Regions from separate parts of the Priestia sp. SIMBA_032 genome, predicted to be linked through region 3. Evidence: riboswitches for the same ligand, from Rfam matches in the RefSeq annotation. Region 3 holds a riboswitch; each other region holds the start of a gene.

Region 1 (5,048 bases), on a different contig from region 3:
AAGAAACGCTTCAAATTATTATTGGTCCCGGTAAAGTGAACAAAGTAACAGAGGAGTTTGGAAAGTTAATTGATGAATCCGGCGGTATTAACTTAGAAAATCGTGCAGCACAGCGGAAATCGGAGCTGAAAGAAAAAAATGCAACTCCGTTTAAGCTCTTGCTTCGCCGAATTGCAAGCATTTTTATTCCGTTGATACCTGCTCTTGTAGCATCTGGACTTATCACCGGAGTAACAAAAGCAGCGGTTCAAGCGAAGTGGCTTCCGGCGGATTCACAGATTGCTATTCTTTTAACGGTTATCGGAAGCGGCTTATTTGCTTATCTTGGTATTTTAGTAGGTATCAATGCTGCAAAAGAATTTGGTGGTTCACCAGCTCTAGGAGGCTTAGCGGGTATTTTAGTCATTAATCCTGCTGTAGCTGATATTAAACTTTTTGGTGAAGCCCTTTTGCCGGGACGGGGTGGCTTAATTGGCGTGTTGCTTGCAGCAATCTTTATGGCCGTAGTGGAAAAACGAGTGCGTAAATTTGTCCCTCAGTCATTGGATATCATTATTACACCAACCGTTACGGTGTTAATTACCGGAATTATTACGTATGTAGTATTCATGCCAATCGGAGGCTTGATTTCCGATGGAATCACAAAAGGTCTTTTAGGAGTTTTAGAGGTTGGAGGAGTTGTAGCAGGCTTTGTGTTAGGGGCAACGTTCTTGCCTCTCGTCATTACGGGACTGCATCAAGGTCTTACTCCTGTTCATTTAGAGCTTATCAATTCAATTGGAGATGATCCGCTTCTTCCTATACTAGCCATGGGCGGAGCCGGTCAGGTCGGTGCAGCTTTTGCTATTTATATCAAAACAAAGAAAAAACGTTTAAAGCGAGCAATTGGAGGTGCACTTCCTTCAGGGCTGCTCGGAATCGGAGAACCGCTTATTTTTGGAGTCACACTTCCTTTAGGGCGTCCATTCTTAACCGCTTGTCTTGGAGCTGGAATCGGCGGAGCGTTTCAGGCGCACTTCCATATTGCAACTGTAGCAGTGGGAGTATCAGGTTTGCCGCTTACGTTTTTAGTTCATGCGCATCAAATTCTTCTTTATTTACTGGGATTAGTTATTGCTTACGCAGCAGGCTTTGTTTGTACCTATTTCTTTGGATTTAACGATGAAATGGCGGGGGAGTTTGAATGATTGGCATTTCGTTTTATTTAAATGATAGTGATGCCAAAAAAAGATTAATAGAAGCAAGCGAGTGCGGCGTCACACGTGCATTTACTTCGCTTCACATTCCAGAAGAAAAAGGAAATTTGGCTGAACGGGCAAAAGAATTGCTTCATGTGGCTAGAGATTGTCGAATAAGCGTGTATGCAGACGTATCCAAGCATACGCCGGTTCATTTAGGTATTGAAAGCCTTATGACTCTATCTTCACTTGGCGTATCTGGTATTAGACTAGACGATGGCTTTAGCGCAGAAGAAACTCTTTCGCTTGCGAATGAATTTTATATTGCTGTTAATGCAAGTACGATATCCAAACAAGAAGTTGAAGCACTCTTATATGCTGGTCTTCATCATCATCAGCTGCTTGCATGGCATAATTTTTATCCGCGGCCTGAAACAGGGCTTGAAGAAACATTTTTTCAACAGCAGACAGATTTATTTAATGAACTTCGTATTCCAGTCTGCGCTTATATTCCGGGAGAAGGCAAAAAAAGAGGCCCTATTTATCAAGGTCTTCCTACTAGAGAAAAAGACCGTAATAAATGTCCTTTTACCTCTGCAGTAGATTTATACGAATGCGGAGTAACAGAGGTTTATATTGGAGATCCATACGCCGCATCAAGTTTATTAAAGCGTTTAGTTCAATATCAAGAAAATCGCATTATTCCGCTACGCATTCGTTCACCTCATATAGATGGAACGTACAGCGTGCGTCCGGATGTATCAAGAGACGTTCTGCGTTTGGTTGATACTCGATCTGTAAAGCCAGTGCCGCCATTTCATACAGTAGAACGCAGAATCGGAGCAATTACAATGGACAATGATGGCTACGGGCGTTACAGAGGAGAGGTTCAAATAGCTAAAACCAATTTGCCTGCAAATGCTAATGTCAACGTGATTGGGTATGTGATAGAGGAAGATCATGAGCTGCTTTCATTAGTGAGACCGGGACAAAAACTTGAGCTTATTACTGTCTAAATGGAAAAACGGTGTATTTTTAAAAAAGCCGATAGCTAACTAGTAAGTTTATGAAAGTAAAGAGCACACACTGCTTGAAAAAGGTGTGTGCTCTTTATTTTACTAAAAAGGAAACTATTTTCATTGCTGAATCATGAACCTTTCTATTGAATAAAACGCTTTACTATGATAAAACTATTACAGGTAAACATATAATAATAGATAATCTTATAGAGATACAACACCACTAGGGGTGCTTTCGAAGCTGAGAGAGACGAGAAGTCTTAACCCTTATAACCTGAACTAGGTAATACTAGCGTAGGAAAGAGGTATTGTAATGGATGTTTTGTATGGTATTTCCTTACGAACTCGTTATAATAATTTTTTGTATATAAACAAAAACACTTCTTTCCTGCGAAAGAAGTGTTTTTTTATGCGTAAAGGAAGGTGTCATACATGGAAGAAACAATTGATTTGCTTGTCAAACAGGTAGAGGAGCGCAAAGGGGAGCTAATCCAGTTATTAAAAAAACTTGTTTCATATAAAACGCCAGCGCCTCCTGCACGAAATTCTCATGAAGCGCAGCTGTACGTAGCGGATTTTCTTAAAAACTGCGGTTTTTCCATCGATATGTGGGACTTATATTCCAACGATCCTATTGTAGTGGGCACATTAAAAGGACAAAAATCAGCTGACTATCAAAGCTTGATTATTAACGGGCATATGGATGTAGCTGAGGTACAAGAAAATGAAGAGTGGGAGACAGACCCGTTTGAAGCTGTCGTGAAAGACAATAAAATCATCGGACGCGGAGTTGCTGATATGAAAGGCGGCTTGGCAGGGGCATTATTTGCAGTTCAGCTTCTAACAGAAGCAGGAATTGAGCTGCCGGGAGACTTGATTTTTGAATCCGTTGTAGGAGAAGAAGTAGGAGAGGCAGGTACGCTGCAATGCTGTCAGAAAGGGTATACAGCTGATTTTGCGCTCGTAGCGGATACAAGTGATTTACATATTCAAGGTCAAGGCGGAGTGATCACGGGATGGATTACGATAAAAAGCAGTAAAACCTATCATGACGGTACACGCCGAAGTATGATTCATGCTGGAGGAGGACTCTTAGCCGCAAGCGCTATTGAAAAGATGGCAAAAGTGATCGGAGGGCTGCAAGAATTGGAGCGTCACTGGGCTGTTACAAAGAGCTATCCAGGATTTTTGCCAGGTACAAATACGATTAATCCAGCAGTAATCGAAGGTGGAAGACATGCTGCGTTTGTTGCAGATGAATGCAGGCTGTGGATCACCGTTCACTATTATCCAAATGAGTCGTACGACCAAGTATCAAAAGAAGTGGAAGAATATATTATAGCTATTGCAAAAGCAGATCCATGGTTAAAAGATAACCTGCCAACCTTTGAATGGGGAGGCACATCGATGATTGAAGACAGAGGAGAAATCTTCCCGTCATTAGAAATTGATGAAAATCATGCAGGAGTACAGCTGCTTGCACATACTCATGAACAAATGGAAGGGAAAAAGCCTCCAATTGATGTGTCAACTAGCGTAACAGACGGGGGATGGCTAGCTGATGCGGGAATTCCGGCAGCTATTTACGGCCCGGGAAATTTAGCAAATGCACATGCTGTGAACGAACAATTAGATATGAATCAGCTTATTCAATATACAAAAGTGATGGTGCAGTTCATTTATACGTGGCTGCATACGCATAAGGAGTGATCATCATGAAATTTAGTGAACGATTATACGAAAAGCTGCAGCCTATTTGGCGTCAAAATCATAATCATCCCTTCGTACAGGGAATGGGAGACGGAACGCTTGAAAAGGAGAAGTTTCGCTTTTATATGATTCAAGATTACCTTTATCTAATTGATTATGCCAAATTATTTGCAATTGGAGCTATGAAAGCTACCGATCTTCAAACGATGGGGAAATTTGCTGCGCTTTTAGATTCTACGTTAAATGAAGAAATGAGTTTACACCGTGAGTATGCCAAGAAATTTGAAATCAGCGAAAAAGAATTAGAAAAAGCGCAGCCATCTCCTACAACGCTTGCATACACACACTATATGCTGCACGTTGGTCAAAGCGGAACATTAGCTGAATTAGTGGCGGCTCTTTTGCCTTGTATGTGGAGCTACTGGGAAATAGGAAAAGAACTCAGTGAAAAGCCTGGGGCTGAAAATGAGTTTTATCGAGAGTGGATTGAAATGTACAGCTCAGAAGAATTTGGAGAACTGGCGACGTGGTGTATCAACTTATTTGACTCACTTACTGAAGATAAATCAGAAGCTGAGTTAGAAAAGCTCGAAGAAATTTTCTTAAATACGACCCGTTTTGAGTATATGTTCTGGGATATGGCTTATAAAGAAGCGATGTGGCCAGTTCATGAATAAGTCTGTGCTATCTTTTCAAAACGTCAGTTTTACGTACAAAAACGGCGATCAAGCGATTTTAAAATCATTAAACTTAGACGTGAAAGACGGCGAGTTTGTCAGTATCGTTGGAGCGAGCGGATCTGGAAAAAGTACGTTGTTTCGTCTCATTACAGGTCTTGAACAGCAGAGTGAAGGCGATATCGTGATTAACGGACAGTCTTATGAAAAGCGACTAGGAAAAGTAGGCTACATGCCGCAGCAAGATTTACTTCTTCCGTGGCGCACGATTCTCGACAATGCAGCACTGCCTCTCGAGCTTCACAATGTGTCAAAAGCAAGTGCTCATAGGCAAGTGTCTCAGCTGCTTGAAGAGTTTGGCCTAAAAGGGTATGAAAACCGTTTTCCAAGTGATTTATCGGGAGGGATGAAGCAGCGCGTTTCTTTTCTCCGGACGGTATTAAGCGGTTCTAACGTGCTGCTTT
Region 2 (5,048 bases), 390 kb from region 3:
CTTAAACCTTTGAGTGTTAAAAGGGAGCTCAAAATTTAGCTGCAGATAGCACGCCCTTCTTGGGACGCTAAACCCGGCTATGAGAGCACCCACCTAGTAGATCTGGGTATTTAAGACACTTAGGGTTACGGCAGTGCGGGGTTATTTTTTAGTTAGCTGTAGCTAGCTTTTTTTTATTTTTCAATTTATTAGTTTACATAATTATTTTATTGTTAACTTATATTTTTTTTAGACATGTATGTTTTATTTATCTTCGATTGAGGAACATAAAAAGTAATAAAGGAGATGGATAAAATGAATGAACAAAAAATTGCTAAAAAAGTAAATGAAGTATTAGAAGGAAATCGTGTAGGAACATTAGCCACAGTTGTAAGCAACAAACCCCACTCTCGCTATATGACATTTTTCAGCGATGAAGATGGTATCGCTCTTTACACACCAACAAATATCAATACACATAAGGCAGAAGAAATCGAAGCCAATCCGAACGTACACGTACTATTGGGCTACAGCGGCGAAGGATATGGCGATCAATACTTAGAATTATCTGGGACAGCTGTTCTTCGTACTGGTGATCAATTAAAAGAACGTATATGGAACGATCACATGAAAGAATGGTTTGACGGTCCAAATGACCCTGAGTATGTTGTTCTGGAAATTACGCCAAACGAAATTCGCTTTATGAATGAAGGCGAAGAAACTCCTCAAACTGTTCAGCTATAATAAAAAAAGCGCACACTGTGCGCTTTTTTTTATTTTCCTACCGCTTCTTTCAATTGAGCTGCTTTTTCTTTTGGAGACGCTGCTAAGCTAATCGCGGTAATAATAGAAACGCCATCTGCACCTGCTTCTACTACTTGTTTGGCATTTTCAGGCGTGATGCCACCGATTCCTACAATTGGAAAGTCAATATTCTGGTTTCGCACTTCTTCAATTAATTTTGTACCTTGCACTGCTTTTGCGTCTTTTTTTGTAGAAGTAGGAAAAACCGGTCCCATTCCTACATAATCCGCCCCGTCTTTTATCGCTTGCTGCAGCTCTTGTATATTATGAACAGAGACCCCCACAATTCCTTTTCCTATTTTTTCTCGAACAATATGAGCTTTTTCATCTTCTTGTCCAATATGAACGCCATCTGCTTGTAAACGAATCGCTAAGTCAAGATCATCATTCACAACAAAAGGAACGTTGTGCTGCTGACAAATTTGCTGAAGTTCCTTCGCCAGCTGATATTTCGCTTCTCCTGTTAGGGCACCTTCGCCTTTTTCACGAAATTGAAACACGGTAACGCCGCCTTCAATTGCTTCTTTCAACACTTCTTTCGGATCTTTTGTACAGTTATTGCTGCCCATTATAAAATAAACTTGCAGCAGCTTTTTGATTTCTTCGTTTGTCATTTTCCGGCTCCTTTTAACGTTGATGTACTCTTGCATATGATTCAATATCCTGCCCAGATAAAAGATGAAGCTGATTTAACAGCTCAATTTGAAAGCTCCCCGGCCCTTCTTCACTTTTTTTCGCTGCGGCGATTTCACCTGCCACTCCGTAAAAACTTAAAGCAGCAACGCTTGCCTCGACATATTCTTTTTCTACAGCAGCGAAAGCTCCTATAATTGATGTTAACAGACATCCAGTACCCGTCACTTTCGTAAATAACGGGTGGCCGTTGTCTACTGTATACGTTGTGTTTCCATCCGTGATTACATCTTGTTTACCCGTAATAACAATCACTGTATCTAATTTGTTCGCTGCTTTCTCAGCAAGTTCAATGACGTCTCCTTGCCCTTCTAATGAATCAACGCCTTTAATGAGCCATGACTCGCCTACTACGTTCGCAACTTCAGCAGCGTTACCGCGAATCACGGCAATATTTAATTCTTCTACAAGCTGACGTGCTACTTCTGTACGAAAAGGTGTCGCTCCCGCTCCTACAGGATCGAAAATAATCGGCACGCCGTTTTCATTTGCTGATTTTCCTGCTATTCTCATCGCTTCTACTTCTTGAGCCGTCAGTGTACCCATATTTAAGACAAGCGCTCCGGCGATTCGAGCCATGTCAGCCACTTCTTCCTTCGCATACGCCATAACAGGTGACGCTCCTAGAGCAAGCAGTCCATTTGCTGTAAAATTGGTTACCACAACATTCGTAATATTATGAACAAGCGGACTTGTATCTCTTACTTTTTCTAATTGAGCTGAAATTTTACTAATATCCATGTTCTCTCACTCTTTTCATTTAGTTTTAACACTGCAAAAAAAGACAAAAAAGCACTTTGCGCATGCAAGGTGCTTTGGTATGTACTCACATTCCCTGCGCTGGCATTATCCAACAGGTTCAAATGGTCAACAGGCGCCCCTGTACTCTCAGCCTGCCCCGCGCAAGCTCCCATACTATTCTTGTTACGTTTAAAGTTTACTATTAACTTTTTTTATTTGCAACCATTTCACTGTTTTGCCGATAAAATAAAGCTTCACTATAGGCTGAGTGGTATTGTAAATCTTATAGCTTTACTAAAAGCAGCAGTAAAAGATCTCCAGTAAGCTACTGGAGGTCTTCTATCCCTTAAAAATTCTATCATTTTTTCCTTTTCGTTATTTCTCTTGAATCGCTTGATTTCTCACAGCTGCTTTTCGGTCCTTCCCTGCTCTTAAAGATAAAAGAAAACAAAGCAGCAGTACAAGTGCAGCTGATACGTACGGATAATTAATGTTTATATCAAAGAGAAAGCCTGCTACAACGGGTCCCATAATATTCCCCAGACTTGTATAAGCAGAGTTTAGTCCGGCTACATACCCTTGGTCGTCTTGTGCCATCATCGACATTTGCGTGCTGATTGCCGGACGTAAAATATCTGTTGCTAAAAAGACGATAAATGTCACAACAATAATAAGCCAGTACGTGTGCACAAATAGCGTAAGTAAAATAAAAAGTCCCGTCATCATCAAGCAAAACGAAATCACTCTTTTTTCACCAAACTTATTTAAAATCCAGCCAAAAATCGTAACCTGCACTACAGCCCCTGCAATAGAGCCAAACGTAATAACAAACGCAATATCTTTTGGCGTAAAGCTAAATTTATGATCCACAAATAGTGAAAAGATCGTTTCATAATTGGATAATCCAAACGATGTCACAAAAACGATAATTAAACTTAAAAAATAAGGTTCTTTATAGGAATTCATAAGCTGCAGCAGCAGCCGATCTTCTTTTGGATTCTCATTATTTGAAACAGCATGATTTTGTACAGGACGAGACTCTGGCAAAACAAAAAGCGTAATCACTGCAGCCAAGCCTCCTGCTACTGCGGCCATATAAAACGGTACGCGCATACCGTATTCAGCTAAAAAGCCTCCGATACCGGGCCCGATAATAAATCCTGTTGTAATCGCCGCCGTCACATAGCCCATTCCTTTAGCGCGTTCTTTAGCAGACGTCACGTCCGCTGTATAGGCCATAACAGCAGGCATAATAAGCGCGGCCCCGACCCCGCCTAGCATTCTGGATACAAATAATAAAAGAGGTATACTCACTGAACCAAAGAACCATTCAGACAAGGCAAAAACAATCATTCCCGCTACAATAATTTTCTTTCTTCCTAATGAATCTGATAACCGCCCCGCTAAAGGTGAAAACAGAAATTGAGTTAGTGAAAACACCGCTACTAAAAGCCCCATCACGCTGCCGTTGATATGAAGCTCCGTCATATATGTTGGCATAATTGGAATAACGAGACCGATTCCCGTAAAGATAATAAAGATATTTAGCATGAGCAGCAAAATCGCCGCTCGATTTCTTAACAATAATGACATATAAACCTCCTGGTTACAAAAATACTGAACGTTCGGTCTATAAAAACACAAAATAATGAGGGATTACTCATTACCGCAATAAGCATCCCCGATTATTTAAGAAGACCTTGCTATAATTCCGTTTAAAAATACATCGATTGCGGAACGGTAAAGCTGCAGGGCATTTTCCGTACTCATTTTTCGAGACATGCGGCTCATTCCAACAAACAGCCCTTCTAAAACCACTGCAAGCTGCTCTGCATTTTTATGAGAAAACTCGCCTTCATCGATGCCTTGTTGCAAAAGTTCGCGGTTAAACTCCACGTGTCGTTTCACCATCTCATCAATTCGCTCTTCGATGTCGCTGCCCTTTTCTTCGTTGTTAAAAAACTCATCGGCAGCTTTCGTAAGAGGATGATTCAAATCATCTAAAATGATTTGCTCCGCTATTCCAAAAAGCTTATCTCTTGTTGTTTTGTAAAGAGACTCTCTTTCTCTCCAGTTTCGTTCCCACTCAAGATCCCATTCGTCTATTAAATAAAGAAAAAGCCCTTCTTTACTTTTAAAGTGATAATAAATATTCCCTTTACTGCTTCCCGTAGCTTCTACAATTTCCTCAATAGATGTAGCTTTATAGCCTTTTTGAGAAAACAATGCCTTAGCGGCATCTGCCACTTTTCTTTTGGTTTGTTCACTTTGAAGCTTTTTTTTATTCAAGCTATTTCCACCGCCCCGTACATTAATTATTTATACTGAACATTCGTTTTGTATTATCTGACACCTATACTACATAGGAAAAACCTTTTTGTCTAGTGAGAAAACCTAGTTTATACCTTTTTATATGAATCATGACCAAAACAAAGCCTTTTAAAAAAGCTTTGCCTAAAAAGCTTACTTGCTAACAGGATAAATGACAGCTGCTTGTCCCTACTGTTTGCATACAAATACAAAAATCATCTGCGCCTTCTTTCCCGTCTTTTAATCATTCAATTTCTTTGTCATAAATACACTGTATGGATCTTCTTTGTAGGTGGAAAACGGGTCGCACTCGTAAAATCCAAAACTGGCGTATAGCTTTCTAGCCGGTTCAAAAGGGGGTGCGGATCCTGTTTCTAAGCTTAAGCGTCGGTACCCTCGTTTTTTTGCTTCATTTATTATGTACTGCAGCAGCTCTCTAGCAATTCCTTTCCGCAAATGGGCGGTAGCTGTTCGCATCGATTTAATTTCTCCGTGATGCTCATCTAGCTCTTTTATAGCCC
Region 3 (5,048 bases):
AAGCATTAACCGGAACGCCTCGTTTATTCACTTTTGCTAAGAACCTCGGTGCTTTTCCATCTTTCGCTAAGTTCCACAACATACGTGTAGAAGCATACATACCTGAGTTACCAGCAGATAAAACAGCTGTTAAAATAACGGCATTGATAGCTGATGCAGCAAACGCTAGACCCGCTCGTTCGAATATTAAAGTAAACGGACTTACTCGCACATCATCACTTGCTAAGGAATCCGCTGTGTATGGAATAAGCATCCCGATAACAAAAATAGCTAAAATATAAAATAACAAGATGCGCCAGAAGACTTGTTTAACTGCGCGAGGAACCGTTTTTTCCGGATCTTCACTTTCTCCAGCTGCGACTCCAAGCAACTCTGTTCCTTGGAATGAAAAACCAGCAGCCATAAAAATACCTAATACCGTAAAGAATCCACCGTGAATAGGTCCATCACCAAGCGTGAAGTTTTTAAAACCCGGTGCTTCATTGTTAAAGATACCAAAAATCATCATAATACCAATAACTAAAAAGATAATAACCGTTATTACTTTAATTAACGAAAACCAAAATTCCGATTCACCAAATCCTTTTACAGAAAGGTAATTAAGCCCAAACATAATTAATAAAAAGAGGGCACTCCATAAAATAGAGGAAGAGTTTGGGAACCAAAATTTCATAATAAGGGCTCCAGCGGATAATTCAGCTGCAATCGTAATAGCCCAGTTGTACCAATAGTTCCAGCCGAGAGCGAAACCAAAGGATGGATCTACAAACCGAGACGCATACGTACTAAACGAACCGGCTTCAGGCATATAAGCTGCGAGCTCCGCCAGGCTGGTCATCAAAAAGTAAACCATGACGCCAATGATCGCGTAAGCTAAAAGCGCTCCCCCAGGTCCTGCTGTGTGAATTGCTCCACCACTTGCTAGGAATAAACCGGTTCCGATGGCTCCTCCTAATGAAATCATCGTTAAGTGGCGAGATTTCAACCCACGTTTTAATTCTTGCTGCTCTTGCATAGATAAATACTCCTTTCGAATGTACGGAAAGAGACGGGATAACATAAAAAAAGCCCGCAGTATATGTGCGCGCTTTTAAATCTGAAAACCGCGTCAACCTTCCGTGAAGATAGCTCTTCACATCATTCGCATGATGTGACAGTTCTGTTCCTGTTCGGAGACAGCCCCAGCTTAAATCAACCGAGAAGTGATTTAAACTTCGGCAATTTTTCCTTTCAAGCAACATCCTCAATGTTCTCTGCATTTCCGTTACTTTACTATTAAAAACTGCGACCTCTACCTCATCGATTAGGATGAGGGTTTTTTATATTCAATTGACATAAAAGAAGTATATCAAATACTAAAACGATTGTCATTATAAAAAATAGATTCAGAAAATAGAAACATCTTTGAAATCTCTCGAATCTATTTTGTGACATATGGTATAATAAATAGTGTCTTCATAATACATAAATATCCGAACGTACCACAGGGGGAGCCGCCGTGCTGAGAGTGAACAAATTGTTCAGACCCTTCGAACCTGTTAGTTAACGCTAGCGTAGGAATGTGGGAATAGTAGCATATATTTGCTTACTCCTGTGTAAACCGTTTGATATGAATGATTCAAAAACAGGAGTGAGAAACGTGAATAAGGCATTACCTTTACAGGCTAAAATTGAAATAGCTATTTTTGCAGCATTAGCACTTTTACTTGATCTTTTGCCTTCCATTAAGATTGCAACGGCTGTGAGTATTTCGTTCTCCATGGTGCCCATTTTTATTATGTGCTTTCGCTGGGGAGTAAAAGGCGGAGCTCTATCTGGTCTATTATGGGGGCTTTTGCAGTTAGCAACAGGGACGGCTTATATTTTAACAGCACTGCAAACGTTTATTGAATATATTGTGGCTTTTGCTTTTATAGGTTTTGGAGGTGTTTTTTCACAATCTATCAAAACAAATTTAGCTAACAATAACAGATCAAAAGCTTTTGTTTTAATTGTTCTATCCCTTATTATCGGCAGCTTCGCACGTTATTTCTGGCACTTTATTGCTGGTATTATTTTTTGGGGATCATATGCGCCAAAGGGAATGTCCGCTCTGTGGTATTCTTTTTCAATGAACGGAATTTCAATGGTAGGGTCATTAATAGCCTGCTTAATCATTCTTTCACTATTAATTCCATCGGCATCAAGAATGATTGTAACTAAATCACACTCATAATAAAAAAGACTAAATCTACCAAGGTTTAGTCTTTTTTGTCATTTGTCACCTTTGTTTACACAAAAGCATGTCAGGTTTGATAACATAGTTAGTGAAATATTCAAAAAAATGTTTTATGATAATCACCATATTCAAACGAGATAAGGGATTGATCGTATGCTACAGAAATGGATGATGAGCATAGGGTTAGATATTGGAACAAGCACAACAAAACTGATTGTAAGCAAGCTGTTAATAGCAAATCAACAAAATCAGTTTACGCTGCCAGGCTGTCAAATTATTGATCGTCGCGTAACGTATGCAAGTTCCATCTATACAACACCTATGGTAAACGAGGTTGAAATCGATGTCCGAAGGTTAATGCTATTACTAGAAAAAGAATACAAAAAAGCAGGGATCTCCTTAGATCAAGTGGAGGCAGGCGCTGTGATCATTACAGGAGAAACGGCTCGGAAGCAAAATGCAGAGAGTATCGTTCATTATCTAGCTGAACACGCTGGGAACTTTGTTGTTGCAACAGCTGGTGCTGACTTAGAAGGAATGTTAGCAGCAAAAGGATCGGGAGCAATCGAACGCTCTCTTGAAACAAATCAAGTGATTGCCAATGTCGATGTAGGGGGAGGCACCGCTAACATCGCTTTATGTCAAAATGGCAAAGTGATAGAGACATTCACATTGCATGTAGGCGGAAGATTAATTCGTCTGAATTCAGATGGTCTTGTTACCTACGTTTCGTCTTATTTAACTGAATTTTTAAAAAATAATTCTTTGATGCTGTATGAAGGTGAAAAAGCAACATTTGAAAAACTCTCTTCTATCTGTCAATTGCTAGCTGAAGAAACCGTGAATTATGTAAGAGCACTGACTCAAACCTCTTCGCTGCTCGTTTCTCTTCATATAAGATCTTCTATCCAACCGGAAACAATCATGGTTTCAGGAGGAATAGGAGCAATGATGAAGAAACATAAGCCAAAAACAGTGAAGGAAGTGGCCATACACAGAGATATCGGTCCGCTGCTAGCGTATCACTTTCAATCCATACAGGTATCTCAAGCCGCTGAAACAACGCGCGCTACTGTCATTGGAGCCGGCATGCAAAATACAGAAGTTAGCGGGTCAACCGTATACATTGGGTCTAAACGGCTGCCGCTGAAAAATATTCCGATCATAGAAATACCCGTACAGCAAGAGGATGAGTGGAATCCGCAGCTGTTTCAAGAAAGAGCTCGAACGGCATGTATGCAGGCTTCAACTGTTTTCAGTGCAGAAGATCCTCCCGCTGCTATTGCTTTATCTCATTTTCCTTACTGCAGCTATAAGATGCTTCAAGAATTAGCAAAAGTAATAAGCGCTGAATTCATTGCTTGTTTTAAGGGAGCTAAGTGCCTCGTTGTTTTATGCGAGCAAGATATTGCAAAAGCTTTAGGACAAGCACTAGCCAAACAGAAGAAAGAATTAGAAATTATTTGTTTAGATCAAATTGATTTTACCCACGGAGATTATATCGATCTAGGGTTACCCGTAGCTGGAGAGGCAATCTCTGTTTCGGTTAAAACGCTCGCTTTTTCATCATAATCCACTGAACATACAAGGAGGAAAAGATGTTTAAAACTACCCGATTGTTAGGAGAAACATTTTCATTTTATAGCTTAAAAGAAATCATGGCCAAAGCAAACGAAGAGCGTTCTGGAGATCAGCTAGCGGGAGTTAGCGCTGAGTCAATGAAAGAACGAATGGCAGCCAAACAAGTTCTAGCTGGTATCACACTTGCTGATATTCGAAATTATCCACTGCTAAGTCCAGATGAAGACAATGTCTCAGCGTTAATCGAAAGTCAAATTGATTCATCGGTTTACGACATTATAAAAAATTGGACAGTAGGGGAGTTAAGAGAATACATCTTATCTGATGAGCATACCAGAGAAGACCTTCTTGCGCTTAGCAAAGGGTTAAGTAGCGAAATGATTGCGGCAGCTACTAAAATTATGTCCAATTTAGATTTAATTCAAGGAGCAGCAAAAATAGAAGTGCAAACCACTTGTCAAACGACTATCGGCCAAAAAGGCGTATTGGCTTCAAGAGCCCAGCCTAATCATCCTTCAGATAACTTAAAAGGAATGAGAGCATCTCTCTACGAAGCGTTAAGCTATGGAATTGGGGATGCGGTTATTGGAATTAACCCCGTTATTGACACAACGGATAATATCTACGCGCTTTTAAATGAAACAAAAAATATAATCAATGAATGGTCCATCCCTACTCAAAACTGTGTGTTATCACACGTAACGAGTCAGATGAGAGCAATCGAAAAAGGAGCATCTGCTGACTTGATTTTTCAAAGTTTAGCAGGAACAGAAGCCGGTAATGATTCATTTGGGATTTCACCCTCTATGCTCGATGAAGCAACAGCGTTAATTCATGAAAAAGGGACGGCAAAAGGTCCAAACCGCTGGTATTTTGAAACAGGACAAGGTTCTGAACTGTCAGCAGAAGCTCACTATAATATTGATCAAGTAACGCTCGAAGCTAGATGCTACGGCTTAGCTCGCCACTACAAGCCTTTCTTAGTTAACACGGTTGTTGGATTTATTGGACCTGAATATTTATATAACAGCAAACAAGTCCTGCGAGCTGGGCTAGAAGATCACTTTATGGGCAAAATGCACGGCTTGCCTATGGGAGTAGACGTATGTTACACCAACCACATGGATGCTGATCAAAACGATATGGATAATTTAAGTATGCTTCTAGGAACAGCTGGGGTGAACTTTGTAATAGGAGTGCCCATGGCTGATGACTGCATGCTAAACTACCAGTCTCTTAGTTATCATGA

The links. Region 3 has a riboswitch for thiamine pyrophosphate ahead of thiT (energy-coupled thiamine transporter ThiT). Riboswitches for the same ligand answer to the same signal wherever they lie in the genome.
Region 1: it holds a riboswitch for thiamine pyrophosphate, as region 3 does, so the genes downstream of both, SB717_RS04670 (acetylornithine deacetylase) here and thiT (energy-coupled thiamine transporter ThiT) in region 3, are expected to answer to the same signal.
Region 2: it holds a riboswitch for thiamine pyrophosphate, as region 3 does, so the genes downstream of both, thiM (hydroxyethylthiazole kinase) here and thiT (energy-coupled thiamine transporter ThiT) in region 3, are expected to answer to the same signal.

What each region holds. Positions count from the first base shown of each region.
Region 1 covers NZ_JAWRXD010000001.1:934,252-939,299, reverse strand. The annotation lists gene SB717_RS04680 (PTS transporter subunit EIIC) at 1-1,187, shown strand, start outside; gene SB717_RS04675 (MupG family TIM beta-alpha barrel fold protein) at 1,184-2,194, shown strand; TPP riboswitch at 2,413-2,515, shown strand; gene SB717_RS04670 (acetylornithine deacetylase) at 2,630-3,907, shown strand; gene tenA (thiaminase II) at 3,913-4,584, shown strand; gene SB717_RS04660 (ABC transporter ATP-binding protein) at 4,577-5,048, shown strand, end outside.
Region 2 covers NZ_JAWRXD010000003.1:468,665-473,712, forward strand. The annotation lists RNA gene ssrS (6S RNA) at 1-146, shown strand, start outside; gene SB717_RS12555 (pyridoxamine 5'-phosphate oxidase family protein) at 295-723, shown strand; gene thiE (thiamine phosphate synthase) at 753-1,397, opposite strand; gene thiM (hydroxyethylthiazole kinase) at 1,411-2,217, opposite strand; TPP riboswitch at 2,292-2,400, opposite strand; gene SB717_RS12570 (MFS transporter) at 2,593-3,810, opposite strand; gene SB717_RS12575 (TetR/AcrR family transcriptional regulator) at 3,907-4,506, opposite strand; gene SB717_RS12580 (GNAT family N-acetyltransferase) at 4,768-5,048, opposite strand, start outside.
Region 3 covers NZ_JAWRXD010000003.1:81,579-86,626, forward strand. The annotation lists gene SB717_RS10575 (amino acid permease) at 1-1,015, opposite strand, end outside; lysine riboswitch at 1,118-1,302, opposite strand; TPP riboswitch at 1,477-1,577, shown strand; gene thiT (energy-coupled thiamine transporter ThiT) at 1,610-2,215, shown strand; gene SB717_RS10585 (ethanolamine ammonia-lyase reactivating factor EutA) at 2,372-3,790, shown strand; gene SB717_RS10590 (ethanolamine ammonia-lyase subunit EutB) at 3,817-5,048, shown strand, end outside.